DNA from 2 places in the Virgibacillus sp. GM2-2 genome. Region 1 is predicted to be linked to the other one. Evidence: a T-box and tRNA genes for the amino acid it is inferred to sense, from the RefSeq annotation. Region 1 holds a T-box; the other holds one or more tRNA genes.
The links. The T-box of region 1 lies ahead of lysS (lysine--tRNA ligase). A T-box ahead of a tRNA ligase gene usually reads a tRNA of that ligase, here a tRNA-Lys.

Region 1 (9,686 bases):
AATCTTGCTTTTCTTGGTTTGCATGGCATCAAAGGTTGTCCATGCTTGTTAATAACGAACACTACCATCGTGTTCCTCCTCTCTGGGAGTGGTTACCCTTCGCCAATGTTGGTAAGACTTTGCGGTAATCCGCCAAATTCAGGTTGACCGTTCCTACCCAATCAGAACTGTTACAGCGCCTGCACAGAGCAACGGACTAGGGTATCATCCGAGGGTGTGATAACCAAACCAACGTAGTCAATCAAGACTTAGGCTAGACAACAAAGGCTTTTTCAAGCCCCCACTTCAATCAGACCGAAAGGTTGATAAGTGGTGGGTTGTTGACTGGTGTATTCATTCGCTATTTGTGTACTTATATTCTATCAGATAATTAGTAGAAATATGGGAATAATTGTTGAAAAGTCTAACTATTTCTCAGAATAATTTTTATTTCTTTAGTTACGGTTATTTTGTTTTATAATTACAAATAAATATATTTCCAAACAGTGAATTTTCTGATAAAATTGTAATGACGAATAGTAGAAGCTAGCTTTTACAAGGTGGTGATGGTCTTTGAAGGAACTCATCATAATTTTTATTAGCATCTTTATATCTGAAATTGTCTCTGATTGGATACATTCCCTTATCGGTCTTGATTATAATTGGTTTGCAGATAAATTTGATTTACTATTGCTATTGGCTGATTTCAGCATTTTCTTGGTAGTCTTCTTGCCTGTTTATGCAGTTTTAAAGAAGTTAATCATAAGAGATGGAAAATGAGAGTCGGATATTAGTATTTAAGAATGGTGTGAAAAAACGCTCCGGAAATTTTCTTCGCGCTTAGGGCTTCTAGTGAACATCGTCGTACTTTGTTTATCTGGAGCTCCTAGAAGCTTCCTTGAAAAAGCATCGCGCGCAAGAAGTAGTTTTTATCTTTTTCAAGGAGCCCTACGTGTATTTCCGGAGCTAAAATTGACCTTTGTTCGCCACTAATAAAATTAACCTTTCTTCGTCAGTGGAAAAAAGACACAATCTTTGATAGTATCGCTATCTGTCAGTACCATCAGCAACCGTTCAATTCCAAATCCCCACCCTGAAATCGGCGGCATTCCATATTCCATAGCGATTAAATAATCTTCATCCATTTCCATTGCTTCTACATCTCCGTTATTTCTGAGTAACGCCTGATTCTCCAACCTTCTTCTTTGCTCAAGCGGATCGACTAATTCAGAATAGGCGTTTATTACCTCTGCACCATTTATTATCAATTGAAAGCGATCTGTCAAATTTGGATGGTCATCATTTGCTCTTGCTAGAGGTGACAAATCAATTGGATGCTCGACTAAAAAAGTCGGTTTTACTAAATAAGGTCTACACATTTTTTTGTACAGAAGATCAATAAGATTTCCCCTTCCAAGAGTCTGGATATCCGTATGTTCAAGTTCAATATTTTTTCGTTTGGTCTCCTCATACAAATCGTTCACGTCTGGAAAATGATCAATGTCAATACCTGTATCCTTTAAAATTAAATCCCTAAACGAAACAATATCCCATTCTAACGAAAAATCAATTGTTTCATCATTGATTTTTATCGTAGTTTCACCAAAGATCTCGTTAAGAACATATAGCACCATCTCACGCATTAATTTCATAGTGTCCTTAAAGTTCCAGTAAGCAGCATATCCCTCGACCATTGTAAATTCTTGAAGATGCTGAGGACTGATCCCTTCATTCCGAAAGCATTTAGCAAACTCGAATACCTTTGTAAATCCACCAACAATTAATCGTTTTAAATAGGTTTCTGGAGCAATTCTCAAATAAAAATCAGAATCTAAAGCATTATGATGCGTCTTAAATGGCTTAGCAAGTGCACCAGATGAAGTTTGTTGTAAAATCGGTGTATCTACTTCTAAGAATCGTTGCTCTTCAAGAAACTTGCGAATGGAGCGAACCATCTTTGTTCTGGCTATAATACGATTTTTCGTTTCTTCCGTCATGATAAAATCTAAATAACGTTTTCTATAGCGTGTTTCAATATCTGTTAACCCATGCCATTTTTCAGGAAGCGGACGCAACGCTTTACCGAGAAATTGGTAATCTTGAATCCGAAGCGTTTTTTCATTGGTTTTTGTACTGTACATGTGACCTTCCACGCCAATAAAATCACCAATGTCGATTAATTCATGGAAATTAGTAAAAGACTGTTCATCAATCTCCCCTTTTTTCAATAAGAGTTGTAAGCTTTCATTGATCGTTGAAATAGTTATAAAACTTAGCTTACTAAACCTTCTAATTCCCGTTATTCTTCCAGCCACGCGAACACTTGTAACACCATCCTCTAACAGCGCCGCTTCATTCAATTCATAATTTGTTGAAAACTTATCTGGATAAGCGAAAATTCCACGTGCCGTTATACCATCTAACTTTTCTTTTCTACGCATTGTTTGCTCATTATTCATCTTTTCACTCCTTTTCTAGAATTCATTTCTGAGACATCTATTATTAAGCAACAAAAAACTCCCACCCCCAAGATTTATCATCTTAAGGACGAGAGTTGTTAACTTTCGTGGTACCACCTTAGTTTATTGATACGTTACCATATCAACCTCTTCGGGTACGTCAATAAAAATTGGTTATACCCTATCTCGTTAACGGGAGAGCCCGTCGCATTATCATTAAGAATTATCTTAAATCGATGCGAAGTTCCAAGTCTTTTTTCATCAAGTTCATTATTACCCCATTTCAGCTACAGGGGCTCTCTGAAAATAACTACACTTAACTACTCGTCTCTTCATCACTGTTATAACTGTTAATAAATATTAGATGTTATTATATGCAACGACCTTGTTAAAGTCAATACCTTCATGTTTGGTATCCTTTTTAAATTCGTTGAATGTGTCTCCTTAGTTTGATAGAGTAAATAAAACTATAAGAAAATGGGGCGATCGCATGCAAAGTAATGTTGCACTAGTAACTGGTGCGAATTCCGGTATGGGACTGGCAACAACCATTGAATTAGCTATCCAAGGCTATCAGGTAATCATGGCTTGTCGAAGTGCTGAGCGAGGAAACCAAGCATTGAAGCAAGCTAAACAAGAAAGTGGTTCTGAATTAATTGATTTAATGCTTTGTGATCTTGGTTCTTTAGAAAGCATCCGTTCCTTTGTAGCAGACGTTAAAGCTACATATAACAGCTTAGATGTTTTGATTTTGAATGCTGGTGTCGTATCGGTAAAAAGAGAAACAACAAGTGATGGATTCGAAAGCATGATTGGCGTAAATCATCTTGGGCACTTTCTTTTGACGAATCTATTACTCGATTCTTTAAAGACAGCTGAGCAAGGTAGAATAGTCGTATTATCTTCTGGTGCTCATAAGGCTGGCCATATCGATTTTCAAGATCCGTATCTTTTAAATGGGTTTAATGTTTGGAAGGGATATGCTCAATCAAAACATGCGAATGTGTTGTTCACTAAAGAACTTGCTGATCGTCTACAGGGAACAAATGTTACCGTAAACGCTGTCCACCCTGGAGCAGTCAGTACAAGTCTTGGTGTAAGTAGAAAAACAGGGTTCGGGAAAAGTGTCCATGCTGCGCTAAGACCATTTTTCCAAACTCCAAAACAAGGGGCAGAAACTGCTCTTTACTTAGCAACTAGTCCTGAAGTCGAGCATATTAGTGGCGAATATTTCTACAAAAAGAAGGTTGCTCATCTATCCTCCAAAGCAAAAGATATGGAGTTAGCAAGAAAATTGTGGGAGTGGAGTGAACGAGAGATTGGTTTAAGCTCGCATTTGTCTAGAGGCATACTTAGGGGCTGAAATTTTTTCAAAAAGCTATCACGTAACAACCAATTACGCGATAGCTTTCCTATTATCCTTCCTGTTCCTCTAACCTCACACCAATAAATTTCATTTCGGTCATATCCTCGATAGCGTATTTGACACCTTCTTTACCCATTCCGCTCTGTTTCACACCGCCGTATGGGTGATTATCCTGTCTATACGTGGATATTTCGTTAATCCAAACTCCGCCCATCTCGAGTTTATCAGCCACGCGTAATGCTCGATTAATATCTTTTGTGAAGACTCCTGCTTGGAGACCATAAATGGAATCATTCGAATAACCCACAACCTCTTCTTCCGTTTCAAATGGAATGACTGAAACAATTGGTGCAAAAACTTCTTGTGCAATAACTTTCATGTTAGCATCAACATCAGTCAAAATCGTTGGAGATAGCATGGTACCATTTCGTTCTCCACCGGTTTCGATTTTTGCTCCATTATTTGCTGCATCATCAATCCACTCTTTTGACCGTTTGGCTGCCTCTTCATCAATCATTGGGCCAATATCAGTCGCTTCATCAGCCGGATCACCTAGCTTTAATGCTTCTGTATTTTTAACGTATTTTTCTAGGAATGAATCGTAAATATCCTTTTGAACGTATACACGTTGTGCTGAGATACATACCTGACCAGAAAAAGCGAAAGCACCTTTGACCAAAGCTTTTGCAGCATAGTCGATATCCGCATCGTTAAATAAAATGTTTGGGGAATTGGAACCAAGTTCAAGTGTTACTTTTTTAAAACCAGCATTTTTCGCGATGCTTTCCCCGACCTTTAAGCTTCCGGTAAAACTTATTTTGTGGACTTTCTCATGGGTTACAAGTGGGGATCCAACATCCTCCCCTGTACCGATAAGTAAATTCAACGCACCTTTTGGCATGCCTGCCTCGTGAAATAATTGCACGAGTTTGTAGCCTGTGACTGGTGTATTTTCCGCCGGTTTAAAAACAATCGTGTTTCCGGCTGCAATGGCTGGTGCAAGCTTGTGCAGTGCCAAATTTAATGGAAAGTTGAATGGTGTAATCGCACCGACAACACCAAGTGGAATTCGTTTCACAAAGCCTAACCGATTTTCTCCACCAATTGCCGCATCCATCGGGATAACCTCACCTGAGATGTTTTTCGCAAGCTCAGCTGCAAAACGGAGTACCTGGATGGATCGTCTAATCTCACCACGACTCCCTTTAATTGGCTTTCCTGCTTCTTGGCAGATTGTTTGGGCAAAATCCTCCCTTTTTTCCTCCAAAAGATCTGCTGCCTTTTGTAAAATGGCTGTTCGTTCATGTGCTGGCATGGTTTTCATTGTTGAATGGAAAGCATTAAAACTTGAATCCACCGCATCATCTAAATCTTTTTTTGTAGCCAATTTTAGTTCTGCGACGTTCTCTTGATTGTATGGGTTTTTTACCATTAACGATTCCCGCGAATCTTCTTTTCGTTCCTTACCGTCTATTATGGAACCTATTATCATGGCTTCTACCTCCTTTTAGCATGTGATATTATCAAGTTTTTCTGTGAGCTTCATGTTCTCGTCATAATCGACAGGGCAATCGATTAGTACTGGTTTATTTAAGTTAATAGCTTTCTGTAATGTATCTTTAAGTTTCTCTGTTTTATCAACTTTTAATGCTTCAAAACCATACGACTTGGCAAGTTGAATAAAATCAGGATTTCCAAATTTGATATGGGAAGCACGTTTAAATGCTTTCAATTGATGCCATTCGATTAAGCCGTATCCTTCATCTCTCCACAACAGGATTACAATAGGGACTTGCAAACGCATGGCCGTTTCAAGCTCAGCTCCCGTCATTTGAAACCCACCATCCCCACACACGGCAACAACATTTCGTTCTGGGTGAACCATTTTGGCAGCAATTGCTCCAGGTACAGCTACACCCATGGATGCTAGTCCATTTGATATCAAGCATGTATTCGGTTCATGGCAATGAAACATTCTTCCAACCCACATTTTGTGAGCACCTACGTCTGAAATTACAATACTTTTTTCATCTAAAATAGCACGTAAATCCGAAACAATTTTTTGCGGTTTAATAGGAAAAGCATTGTCATGTTGAAAGCTTTCCAACTCATCTAAAGCTTGTTTTCGTACGTTTTGAATCCAATCAAGTGTACGTTCCTTCTTTGGTATGAAATGTTTAACCTTCTTAATATTTTCTTTTATATCACCGATAACATTTATAGCAACAGGATAGTTAGCATCCGTTTCCGCTTCCTGTGTATCAATATGAACGATCTGCGTATCGGCATTTGGATTCCAATTTCGTGGTGGGTATTCGGCTATATCGAAGCCAATCGCAATGATTAAATCTGCATCCTTGAACCCGCATGTAATATAGTCCTTGCCCCCCATTCCGGCAGTAAGCATACTGCGTTCATCTGTCCACGGTAATGCACCTTTTCCCATGAATGTATGGACGACTGGAATATTCGTTTGTTCGACTAACGAACGGAGATGATCAGTGGCATAATCACGCGTGATTCCATTTCCAGCTAAAATTAGCGGTCGCTCAGCCTGATCGATTAGTTTGACGGCTTTTTCAACTACCGGATCATCCGCTTCGTTCATCGTGTGAGTCACAATAGGGAGTGGTGATTCTTCCACTTCTAGTCCAGCTACATCCTCTGGTAAATCAATGTGTGTTGCCCCAGGTTTATCATGCGTTGCAACGTGAAACGCCTTACGAACCACCTCTGGGACTATTTCTCCTTTTTTAATTTGGGTGTTCCATTTTGTTACAGGCTTAAAAACGTCGACCATATCGTAATACTGGTGCGAAATTTTGTGTTGTCGTTCTAGTCCTGCCTGCCCCGTTATAGCAACAATCGGGCACAAATCCATATTCGAGTTTGCAACTCCAGTTAACAGATTGGTTGCACCTGGCCCAAGCGTTGCTAAACATACCCCTGGTTTGCCAGTAAGCCTGCCGTATGTACCAGCCATAAAAGCAGCACTTGTTTCATGTCTCGTCACGATAAATTCAATACTCGAGTCAAGAAGCGCATCCATGACATCAATATTTTCTTCTCCCGGTACCCCGAAAATATATTCAACCCCTTCATTTTCCAAACATTTCACAAGTAATTCAGCAACTTTCATCTAAACCCATCCTTCACAAAAGTTAGTTCTTTGTATTTTTTGTAGAAAGTGCTAATTTTATTTACTTATTGGCAAAGTTTTTTCGTTTGTTGAATTTGTTGTTTATAACAGTTGTCAATAAAGTGGCATTTGGTTTTAAAAAATAGCAGTAAGGGAAACCATCAAACCAAAGGGGGTAATAAATTATGATTTATCTTTTAGCTCTCCTACTCCCACCAGTTGCAGTATTGATGACTGGAAGACCAGTGCAAGTTGTAATCAATGTACTATTAACAATCATTGGATGGGTACCTGGTGTGATACATGCTATATTTGTGATTAAAGGATCGAGATAATTGAAATGTGGAATCTGCCTACTTTTGCTAGCAAAGTAAAAAGACGTTCTGGAGATTTATAACTTCTCCCGAGCGTCTTTTTTTCTATCTATAAAAATCTGCAATAAAACAGCAAATAATTCTCCGAATATTGCTAGACAATGAAAAAATATAATCATTGGACTGATCACTCCAGTGATTATGTTTCTAATAACCTCTACAACATGACCCTTTAACGATAATTGTTATTATTGAACCGCCTAAAAATGCAACTGAACTTAATTATCATTCTCAATTAAAATAAAACATTATCAATTGATGCTTGATTTATTTATTGATAAGTAGTATTATTATTACATTATAATAATTATAATTAAAGAGGTGATGTAATGAATACTACGGAAGAACACAAAACTACAAAGAAAAATAAAAAGTTATTTATTTGGGCTGCTTCCCTAACCCTTATTTTTGCGGCACTTGAAATCGTATATGGGTATATATCTGGTTCACTCATGATTATCGGTGACGGATTCCATATGGGTTCGGATGCAATGTCGTTAATTCTTTCTTTAGTCGCGACAATCATGGCAGCAAAGGCGGTTACTTCAAAGCGGACCTTTGGATATAAACGATTTGAACCAATTGCGGCTTTCATTAACGGACTCATGCTTATCATTATTCCGCTTTATATCGTCTATGAGGCAATTACACGGATGATAGATCCAGTTGAGATAATACCTAACCAGATGATTGTTGTAGGTATCATCGGTTTAATCATAAATGCTCTAGTAGGATATATTTTATCCAAAGGAAATGCGAACCTTAATATGCGGAGTGCATTATTACATGTATTTGCAGACATGATTACAAGCTTGAGCGCAGTAATCGTCGCACTTGCCATTTTATTTTTTGATCTTGTATGGTTAGACCCAACAGCAAGTATTATTACGTCAATCATTATTATTCGTGGCGGTGTTTTAATAACGAAGGAATCGTTCAATATTTTGATGGAAGGTACGCCAAATGGCTATTCTGTTGATGGAATAAAAGATGTCATATTAGGAATGAACTCGGAATTGTCCATTGAAGACGTAAAAGTATGGTGTGTGAATGAAGATGAAGTATACACATTGATTCGGGTCAGATCTTCAAAAGTGGTTACAAATATGCAAAATGGAATTAAGGATTTAGTTGCAAAAACAATGAAGATCCCATCTGAGCATGTGTATGTGGATGTGAGTTGAGGTTTAGGTACCGAGCACCTACACCTCAACCAACTTTAGAAATTCTCTGACTGTATTCATAAATTTCTTCTCTTCTTCTATATGTGCATAATGCGAGGAATTTTTAAGCTCTATGTGGCTACTATTTCTAATACCATCATTAAACAGTCCTGATTGACCAACTGATATGCCATCATATTTACCACTTATAACAAGTGTATGACATTTTATTTCACGTAATCTATAACAAATATTATAATCAGCCATTTCTCTATTAATTTCTGGATTCCAAATTAAGTTATTCGTTTTTGAATCTTTATCATTCAATGCTTTCGTTAAGTAATTTGGATAATTGCTTCTACAATAAAAGAGGCTATTAAACATTCTCTTATAATTCTCTAGTTCATTTTTCGTAAAATTTCCTTCATTTATCTTCTTATAAAGCAGTTTTAAATCATCAGTAAAGTGTTCTATTTGAAATTGTTTTCTTGCCAGAAGACATTCTTTCCAGTCAGCAATACCACTATGTAAAATTAAACTTTGTACATTCTCTGGATATTTCAATGCAATGTTTACGCCTAATACTGTACCCCATGAATGCCCCAGAAGATGATAATTTGAAATTCCGAGATGTGTCATCAGACTATTAAATTGAACTATAAAATCTTTTACACTTAACGAATTAAACTGTTCCGATCTAGTTGAATTTCCACTACCGAACTGATCATAAGCAATAACTGATCTTCTATCAGATAAATTTAATAAAGGAGTTAGAGTTGTATAGGATAATCCGGGTCCCCCCGCCAATAATATAATAGGTTTCGAATTTCCATTAAGTAAATCAGGATTATGTATCTCATAATAAGTTTTATACTGATTATTTCTTAAGTAACCATGCTTTGTTCTTATTGAAGCTTTTTCCTCCTCAGTTTTCAAACTTACCCCCCCTTTACTAATTACCTTATATGATTCTTGTTTACTGCAATTAAATAATGTTATTTATTTTTTGTTTTTGATGGAGTCAATTTTTTCTTCCATCCTATTAAGTTGGCTCTGCAGATTTTTTCTACCATGAAAGAAAGAACGAATAAACCTAACGATTAAAACAGTGATTAGTAATAAAACTAGCAAAAATATTATTTGAACAATAACATCACCGACGTGAATACCACCAATAGCTGTAGACACTCTCATCTATTCCCCCTA
Region 2 (9,686 bases), on a different contig from region 1:
GGTTCGAATCCTACCTGTGGAGCCATACATACGCTTCCATAGCTCAGCTGGTAGAGCACCACCATGGTAAGGTGGGGGTCAGCGGTTCAAGTCCGCTTGGAAGCTCTTTATTAAACATCTAACACTTTTTAAGTGCTAGGTGTTTTTTTTTATTGCTTTTTTAATTATGTTTTTTTTAATCTGGAGTGACTGCAACAAGTTGATTTTCACGGTGGACAGTCGCTTTCGCTATTCAAGGCACAAGTGCTTTATCTACTAAAATTCACGTTTTTGTAGAGTGTTCTATGCAATGTTCAGGATTCCAGAGGTGCGTAATATAAGCAAATTTGGGATAAGCGGACACCAGATCCCTTATTCGTGCAAAATTGGGGCAAATGCATCTGTTCGCGGACTCAGGATCCGTTATGCAGCAAAAAGAAGTGATTTCATCGCCATTTTACTTAAATAAGGTATCCTGTGTCCTATTAACCCATAAAACATGTGCGGAAAGTATAAATAGCGCCCTCTGTGTCCGCTACTGAGCAGTCTCCAGTTCGCCTTTTTGGTTACAAGTGTATACATTTTTGTGCGAATCAAAATTTTTTAAAAAACACGCTTTAAATTCTCGTGAGAATTTTTTCCAATCTTTGTTATAATTGAGAAGGAATATGAAAAATAGAGGGGGATATGAAGATGACAAGTGAAATACCGATGTTAGTAATTGTTGCAATTGTAGTTACTATTTTTGAGATATTATTAACTATCTTTCTTATTAAGAAAAAGGTTTTTAAACCATCTATTGCACTCTATACATCAGTACCTGCAGTTGTAATAATATGGTTTGTAGCGTTAACGAATACATAGAAAAAAGCAATTCATTGGCATAGAACAATGAATTGCTTTTTTATTAATGATCGAATAAATTCATGCTAAGGTATCGTTCTCCAGTATCTGGTGCTACACAAAGAACTTTTTTTTCTTTACCAAGTTTCTGGGCGATGTCTAAGGCGGTGAAAATCGCTGCTGCACCGGATAGTCCTACGAATAGACCTTCTTCCCTAGGTATGCGTTTAAACATCTCAATTGCGTCTTCGTCTGCAATTTGTTGTATTTCATCAAAGATATCGGTATTAAGTATTTCTGGAATAAAACCAGGACTAGTACCAACTAATTTGTGTTTCCCAGGTTTGCCCCCGGACAGGACAGGAGATCCTTTTGGTTCAGCAACTGCAATATAAAGATTTGGGATTTTTTCCTTTAATGTTTCACCAACTCCAGTAATTGTGCCGCCAGTGCCGGCGGTTGCAATAAATGCATCCAGTTTGCCTTCCATTTGTTCATAAATTTCTAACGCGGTTGTTGTTCTGTGAATATCGGGATTTGCTGGATTCTCAAACTGCTGAGGAATGAAGCTCCCTGGTATCTTTTGTTTTAATTCTTTTGCTTTTTTAATTGCTCCAGGCATTTTTTCTTCGCTTGGAGTAAGAACAATTTCTGCACCGTAGGCTTTCAATAAAGAAATGCGCTCTTTGGTACTTGTATCTGGCATTACTAGTATTGCTCGGTAGCCCTTTGCAGCTGCATTCATAGCAAGACCGATACCGGTATTCCCGCTTGTTGGTTCAATGATCGTATCTCCAGGTTTGATAATCCCTTGTTCTTCAGCCTTCTTTATCATATTAAAAGCAGCACGATCTTTTACACTTCTAGTAGGATTTTGCAACTCTAATTTAACGTAGACATCTGCAGATTCAGTGGGTACAAGTTTATTTAGCTTTACAATGGGTGTTTCACCGATTAACTCTGTTATATTATTAACAACTTTCATAAGAACCACCTTCGTAAAAAGTACTTTTTTCTTTCATTAATAGTATCAATCTGTATATAATAAATTCAATTGTTAAGACTAAAAAGCATGTGTTAATAGCAAAAGAGAAATAAATGCTAAAAAAAAGTAGAAAAAAGTAGAATTCCTCTTTACAAAGAGAGAGAATCTGTATATAATAAAATTCGTTGGTTTTTGACATTACATATCAAAAAGTTAACTCTAGGCCCGTTGGTCAAGCGGTTAAGACACCGCCCTTTCACGGCGGTAACACGGGTTCGAATCCCGTACGGGTCACCATTATCTGGAGGATTAGCTCAGCTGGGAGAGCACCTGCCTTACAAGCAGGGGGTCGCAGGTTCGAGCCCTGCATCCTCCACCATTTAGCCGGCCTAGCTCAACTGGTAGAGCAACTGACTTGTAATCAGTAGGTTGGGGGTTCAAGTCCTCTGGCCGGCACCATTTTTTTATGTATAACTTTTACGTTTTTGGAAATTATATGGAGGGGTAGCGAAGTGGCTAAACGCGGCGGACTGTAAATCCGCTCCCTCAGGGTTCGGCAGTTCGAATCTGCCCCCCTCCACCACTTTATTTTTTTGATGGGCTATAGCCAAGCGGTAAGGCAGCGGGTTTTGATCCCGTCATTCCCAGGTTCGAATCCTGGTAGCCCAGCCATTTATAATTTTTACCCTGTGTATCAAACTTACCACGATATGACGTGGTTTTTGTATTTTAGGCCCTTTTTTGGCAGGTAAGAAAGTATAAATCCTTTCTTATTGCATAAGTGCAAATAAGACAAGTATTCTAAAAGAAAAATCAGAAATAAACGAGCCATTAGCTCAGTCGGTAGAGCATCTGACTTTTAATCAGAGGGTCGAAGGTTCGAATCCTTCATGGCTCACCATTTACATCAAAAAGAACACTGGCATTGAGATATAATACATAGTATAATTGTAATGAACAAGGTCGTTTGTAGTAAACAACCTTGTTTATTTGCATTTTGCGCTATTTTTTTACATAATAGATAGAGGAAAATTATTATCATAACAATAAAATTAAGCTAAATAATTATTATATATTTTGATACCCAAAAGGATGATTTGTATGAGTACTTCTAGAATTCCTGGTTTTTATAATATGAGTGTAGAAGAGCGAAGAAAATTACTTGCTGAGCAAGCAGACTTGACCGAAGCGGAATCGGAACATCTTTCTTCTACAAATCCTTTAACCTTGGATACGGCTAATAATATGATAGAAAATGTGATTGGCACATATCAGTTGCCATTAGGGTTAGGATTGAACTTTCTTATTAACGGGAAAGACTATGTAGTGCCAATGGCTATTGAAGAACCATCTGTAGTAGCGTCCGCTAGTTATATTGCTAAGATTGTTCGTAATGCTGGCGGTTTTACAACGGAATCTTCTGGTAGAGTAATGATTGGCCAAATTCAGGTTGTAGGATGCCCTGATTTTAATTTTGCTAAAGAAGCACTTTTGAAGGAAAAAGAAATGCTTCTTGAGGGTGCAAACGCTGCATACCCGAGCATCGTTTCAAGAGGTGGCGGTGCACAGGATCTAGAAGTACGTATGTTGAACGACGAATCAGGCTCTAAATATGGCCAAATGCTCGTATTGCATTTGTATATAGATACGTGTGATGCAATGGGTGCAAACATTATTAATACGATGGTGGAAGCACTTGCTCCGGTAGTAGAGGATTTAACAAAAGGGAAAGTTTATTTACGAATTCTTTCTAACCTTGCTGATAGATGTGTTGCTCGTGCTAAATGTGTTATACCACCGAATTTATTGGAGACCGGGGACTTCTCGGGAGAAGAGGTTCGGGATGGAGTAGTACATGCCTATGAATTTGCGGCATCAGACCCTTACCGTGCAGTAACACACAATAAAGGTATTATGAATGGTATTGATCCGATTGTTATTGCCACCGGAAATGATTGGCGCGCGGTGGAAGCTGGTGCACATGCGTATGCAGCACGCTTTGGAAAATATAGTTCGATGACAGAATGGTATGTAGATGATAAGGGTAACCTTGTAGGTGAACTAGAATTACCAATGTCTGTTGGAACTGTTGGAGGATCTATTCGGGTTCACCCAATATCACAAATTGCGCATAAGATATTAGGAATAGAGTCTGCAGAAGAGTTGGCACAGGTAATTGTATCTGTGGGTCTAGCGCAAAATTTAGGAGCTTTAAAGGCTTTGGTGACGGATGGTATTCAGAAGGGTCATATGGCTTTACATTCTCGCTCTGTTGCGATGGCAGCAGGGGCTAAAGGAGAGCTGATTGATATCATTGCTGAACAATTGATTAATGAAAAAGATATCCGTGTAGGGAAAGCTAAAGAATTGGTGGAAAAGAGTAAAAAATGAGTGTAGAGAAAGCAACAACTTCAGAACAAACAGCTATTGGGATAGCTCATAGTAAACTAATTTTAATTGGCGAGCATGCGGTTGTACACGGACAACCAGCAATAGCTATTCCTTTTCCATTGGTAGGAATAGAAGCATTGGTAGATAATGTTCCAGGTGCAGTGAAAATTGACAGTACATTTTACCATGGTCCAATTAACAAGGCACCAGATGCTTTAGACGGATTGGTAAACTGTATTACAGCCACACTCGATCATCTGGAAATACCACACCGCGATTTATTGATACGAATTAAATCGTCAATTCCACCCGGAAAAGGGTTAGGTTCTAGTGCGTCAGTTGCAATAGCCGTTATACGGTCCATATTTGCGTACGCAGATGAGGAACTCACAGAGGAAACGTTATTAATGCTCGCAAATATTTCGGAAACATTTGCACACGGTTCTCCTAGTGGAATAGATACACTTACGATAACCTCAGAATCACCAGTTTGGTATGAAAAAGATCGACCTTTTCATTTTATTAAGCCGAAAACAGACTTTCATTTCATTGTGGCTGATTCAGGAAGAAAAGGTGATACGAGGTTAGCGGTAGAATCAGTAGCAGATCTACTTAAGTCTGCACCGAAGAAAATTCAAGCTAGTCTTGACCGAATTGGCGAAATAACGCATCAAGCTAGAAGAGCGTTAGAGAAGGCCAGCAAACAAATTTTAGGTAAAACATTAAATGAAGCACAAAAAGAATTAGAAGCTCTTGGAGTGAGTGATGCGGGACTTAATCGGCTTATTTATGTTGCGCGTCAGGAAGGTGCTCTTGGTGCAAAGTTAACTGGTGGCGGTAACGGAGGTTGCATTATAGCTTTAGCCCGTAATGAGGCACACTCGAAGCATTTATGTGAAAAGCTAAAAAGCTTTGGTGCTCATGCTGTCTGGCCATTTGTTTTACGAAAGCACAATTAGGAACTGAAGGTAGAAATGGGGATTATGGATGAAAGCAACGGCAAAGGCACATACCAACATTGCCTTAATTAAATATTGGGGAAAGCGCGATGAGTCGTTGATTTTACCAATGAATAATAGCCTTTCGTTAACGTTAGATGCGTTTTATACAGAAACAACAGTTACATTTAAAACGGATCTTACGGAGGATGTATTTTACCTTGATAATGAATTAATTCAGGGTGATCAATATATAAAAGTTACAAAATACCTTGATTTGATACGAGATTTTGCTGGAAAACAGAACCTTTATGCTGAAGTAAGGTCTACGAATGCAGTGCCAACTGCGGCAGGTTTTGCTTCATCGGCTTCAGGGTTTGCTGCACTTGCAGCAGCAGCAACGCGTGCACTGGGATTAGAGGTTGATGATGCAACTCTGTCTCGATTAACACGTCGCGGTTCTGGATCAGCATGTCGTTCCATCTACGGTGGTTTTGTTGAATGGGAACAGGGCAAACTCGAAGACGGGTCTGATTCCTATGCTGTGCCAGTTGCACCACAAAATCATTGGGATGTGCGTGTTGCAGCGGTGGTTTTATCTTCAAAAATGAAAAAGGTTTCCAGTCGTGTTGGTATGCGCCGAACGGTAGAAACTTCTCCATTCTATCCGGGCTGGGTTGATGCGATTCCAACTGATCTGGCAACTATTAAAGAAGCAATCCAGGAACGTGATTTTGATAAATTGGGTTCTGTTGCTGAAGCAAATTGTCAAAAAATGCATGCCACAACACTTGGTGCAAATCCACCATTTACGTATTGGCATGATACGACGATGACGGTTATGCAAACCGTTCAAGCTTTACGTGAAAAAGGCATACCAGCATATTTTACAATCGATGCTGGTCCCAATGTAAAAGTTTTATACCAGCCTGAAAACGAGGTAGTAATTGAACAAACGCTCCGTGAAATACCTGGTGTTACGAAAGTCATTTTAAGTCGATCAGGTCAAGGAGTCACCTATAGCTAGGGGATGAAAATAGTGACAAACGAGTCAATGACAATCAAGGTCCCAGGTAAATTAATGATAGCAGGCGAGTATGCAATATTAGAAGCCCATCAACGATCAATAGTAACGGCTGTTGATCGTTTTGTTTATACTACGATATGTAGTGCTAGTGAGAATCGGGTTTCTCTTCCGAAGTTAGGACTTGAAAATATACCATGGGAAGTCAATAGTGAAAAAATACATATTAAAACGAAGGATTCGCGGGTAAATTTTGTTGAAAATGCGATGGATATCGTGTGTCGCTACATTATGGAACAAGGGAATTCACTGGAGGCATTCGATTTAACAATTAATAGTGAGCTAGATGATGAATCGGGTATTAAATATGGATTGGGTTCGAGTGCCGCGGTTGTTACTGCAGTTGTAAAGGCGGTTTTGAAATACCACAAGATACCTTGTCCTTCAGAAATACTATTTAAACTTGCTGCAATTGCACATGTGGAGACTCAAGGAAGCGGATCGGGTGCAGATGTTGCTGCCTCTTCGTATGGGGGAATGGTTGCTTATACGTCTTTTCAGGCGGATTGGTTAAAAGATGCGTATCGTGCATCATCCACAATAGTTGATTTGGTAAATCAAAATTGGCCATATCTATCTGTAGAAGCAATTTCATTACCAGATAATGTTCAAATGTTGATTGGATGGACAGGCAGCCCGGCTTCGACGAAGGACTTTATAAAAAAAATTAACAAACTTAAGATCTCCTCACCAGAATTGTATGAGCAGTTTATTGTACAATCATCAAATGCTGTTGGATTGATTATGACAGGTGTAGAAACGAACAACAGTCTACTAGTGCTCGAAGGAATTACAGCTAATAGAAAGGCGCTAGCGGAGTTAGGCACCCATGCGGATGCGCCAATTGAAACAACATTGTTGAAACAATTAGCCGACATTGCTGAAAAACATGGTGGTGCTGGGAAACCATCTGGTGCTGGCGGTGGAGATTGTGGTATTGCGTTTTTTGATGGCGAGGAAGCGGCTGAACGTGTAAAAAGGGATTGGTTGAAAAACGGTATTAAGCCACTTTCACTTAATATATTTATTACTTTATAAAAAACAAGTATTACTTCGTTCAAGGGAGATAATACTTGTTTTTTTAATTTAATGAAAATTTCGCGAAACTTTATTACAACTTAATCGTAAATATAATAACTAAAACGAGGGGGACACTTTATGAATTGGTACAAATTGTTAGTGATTGGATTTGTTTTTATTGTAGTATTGGTTGGTTGCTCACAGAAAGAGACCAAAGAAGATCTAGGATTGGTAACACTAGAGGAATTTAATCAGTTGGATAATAGTATGACTTTTGATGATGTCATTGAACTTCTAGGGCCACCAGATTCTTATGGAGGAGAATCGCAATCTGGAAAGGAAGTAGAGTATGTAGAAGATGCCACTTATATATGGGATGGAGTTGTGCCAGAATCTTTTATTGTATTAAAATTTAAGAATAAGATGCTTCAAACAAAAAATAAAATGGGGTTCGAATAATAGAGTACATATTTTGAAAGAATCCGGATCTTTCGGATAGGAGCAGTTGGAAGCTTTCTTAGGAAAAATACGGAAATGCACATTGAATTAATTTGAAAAGAGTAGTAATATTAAAAAAATAATCAATTTATAGGAATATTTGATTAGTAATGGACGACAAAAAAAGAGAGTCCAGGTGTTAATTGGGGGTCACGCTATGCTTATGCGAGTGGTAAAGATGTTTGCATTTTATTTGATTGGAATAGTAGGTATTTTAAGTATTTGTATTACGCCGTTAATTCTTTACAGTGAGATATGGAATCCGTTTCGAATAGTAGAGATGGTTTATCGGTTTATCGAACAACTCTTTAAACCTGAAACATGGATGTATTCTTTACCGTGGACAGTAAATGTAGAAAAGGTACCGCTATTGGAGGTTCTTTGGGATCCATACGTATATTCCATGCAAATTTTAATTGCTGCTGTCCTTCTAGGATTATCTTTAGCATTTATTTTGGCGATCACGGCTAATTTTTTTCCGAATTACATCTTAAAGCCTGTTAAACGTGTACTAGACTTCTTAGAATCAGTCCCCGATGTTGTTATCGCAATTGCCTTACAAATGATCTCCGTATATGTATACAAAACGTTTGCCGTTGATATTTTTCGTGTGGCGACATTGGGCGATGAACGCGCCTATTTAGCTCCCATTATTACGCTTTCCATATTGCCAATGGTCGCGATGTTCAAGATTTTATTGCTTATGATCGAAGAAGAGCTACTAAAAGATTACGTATCTTTTTTGAAAAGCAAAGGCATTAAAAAAATACGAATTATCACGAGACATGTACTGAAAAATATCATGCCAAGTTCATTTCATCATATGAAAATCATTATTTGGGCGACATTATCAAGCCAATTTGTTATTGAACGTTTATACAATATAAATGGATTTACTTCCTTCTTGGTCGCAAATCTTGTCCCACTAAATAGTGCAATTTCACTGTTTATGATTTTCACACCATTTTATTTCTTTTTCCAAATTATTGACCTCTGGATAAATCCTGATGAGTTACATACATACACCATAGAGAAAAAACAACGATGGTGGAAAAAGCTACGCCTTGTTGAAGTAAGAGGTTGGATTAACCGCAAAGTAAGAAACATTCTCTTTTGGTTTAAGCAATTAAATATAAGAAAAATGCGGTTCTGGCGTCCGCTTATGGCGTTCAGCATCGCGGTGCTCAATCATTTAAAAAACTGGAAATTTGTTGTGGGAAGTTTATTTTTTGTTATTGTCATTAGTTACAGTTTGTACTATTCCATTACAACAGATAGTCATATTGAGCAGGTGAAATTTTTATTTGCAGATGATGGCACTTTAATTAGTGCTCCACCACATAAACCTACGGAGCCGTTCCTACTTGGATCCGATCGTCATGGCTACAGTTTATTGGATCAACTGGTAGTTGGTGCTAAGTACACGTTGATCGTGGGGCTAGCCATTGCTTTGTTGCGAGTCCTAGGTGGTTTGGTTTTTGGAGTTTTTTACGCATTTAAACTAAAGTCAAGAACACAGCAGTGGATTGGCAAAATGGTAGATTCTATTCATTTTGTTCCATTAAGCGTAATTGCATATATTTTATTAAGCATGATTGTTTTTGGGTCAAGATCTGAATTTGCTACTACTGTAACGGAGCGGATTATAGTTGAGGGCGTGATTTTAACCGTACTGGTTCTCCCACTTACAACTGTATTAATCGGTAAAGATATAAACCGAGTACTACAAAATGAATTTATATTGAGTGCAAAAGTGCTTGGTGGTAGTAGGTTCCATATATTTTGGCGTCACGTTGTACCCCACATTGGACCAAGAATGACTGTTTTGTTTGGCCAACAGTTTATTCAGGTATTGTTAATATTCATCCACCTTGGTGTTTATAACCTGTTTCTAGGAGGTACAATTGTTGAAACCGGATTCTTGGCAGGTCCACCACGATCGATTACA

Region 2: it has a tRNA-Lys gene. The T-box ahead of lysS (lysine--tRNA ligase) is inferred to sense a tRNA for this amino acid. The anticodon was not compared.

What each region holds. Positions count from the first base shown of each region.
Region 1 covers NZ_JBUZWC010000006.1:23,017-32,702, reverse strand. Annotated here, with positions in the region: gene iscB (RNA-guided endonuclease IscB) at 1-68, opposite strand, end outside; gene lysS (lysine--tRNA ligase) at 978-2,438, opposite strand; T-box leader at 2,520-2,783, opposite strand; gene ACY9Z2_RS08960 (SDR family oxidoreductase) at 2,929-3,801, shown strand; gene ACY9Z2_RS08955 (aldehyde dehydrogenase family protein) at 3,854-5,296, opposite strand; gene ACY9Z2_RS08950 (acetolactate synthase large subunit) at 5,312-6,943, opposite strand; gene ACY9Z2_RS08945 (YqaE/Pmp3 family membrane protein) at 7,129-7,278, shown strand; gene ACY9Z2_RS08940 (cation diffusion facilitator family transporter) at 7,647-8,501, shown strand; gene ACY9Z2_RS08935 (alpha/beta fold hydrolase) at 8,520-9,416, opposite strand; gene ACY9Z2_RS08930 (hypothetical protein) at 9,480-9,674, opposite strand.
Region 2 covers NZ_JBUZWC010000011.1:30-9,715, forward strand. Annotated here, with positions in the region: tRNA gene ACY9Z2_RS12990 (tRNA-Thr) at 33-105, shown strand; gene ACY9Z2_RS12995 (hypothetical protein) at 673-843, shown strand; gene cysK (cysteine synthase A) at 887-1,807, opposite strand; tRNA gene ACY9Z2_RS13005 (tRNA-Glu) at 2,030-2,104, shown strand; tRNA gene ACY9Z2_RS13010 (tRNA-Val) at 2,111-2,186, shown strand; tRNA gene ACY9Z2_RS13015 (tRNA-Thr) at 2,191-2,266, shown strand; tRNA gene ACY9Z2_RS13020 (tRNA-Tyr) at 2,306-2,390, shown strand; tRNA gene ACY9Z2_RS13025 (tRNA-Gln) at 2,405-2,479, shown strand; tRNA gene ACY9Z2_RS13030 (tRNA-Lys) at 2,633-2,708, shown strand; gene ACY9Z2_RS13035 (hydroxymethylglutaryl-CoA reductase, degradative) at 2,909-4,198, shown strand; gene mvk (mevalonate kinase) at 4,195-5,157, shown strand; gene mvaD (diphosphomevalonate decarboxylase) at 5,186-6,163, shown strand; gene ACY9Z2_RS13050 (phosphomevalonate kinase) at 6,167-7,258, shown strand; gene ACY9Z2_RS13055 (hypothetical protein) at 7,379-7,699, shown strand; gene ACY9Z2_RS13060 (ABC transporter permease subunit) at 7,896-9,686, shown strand, end outside.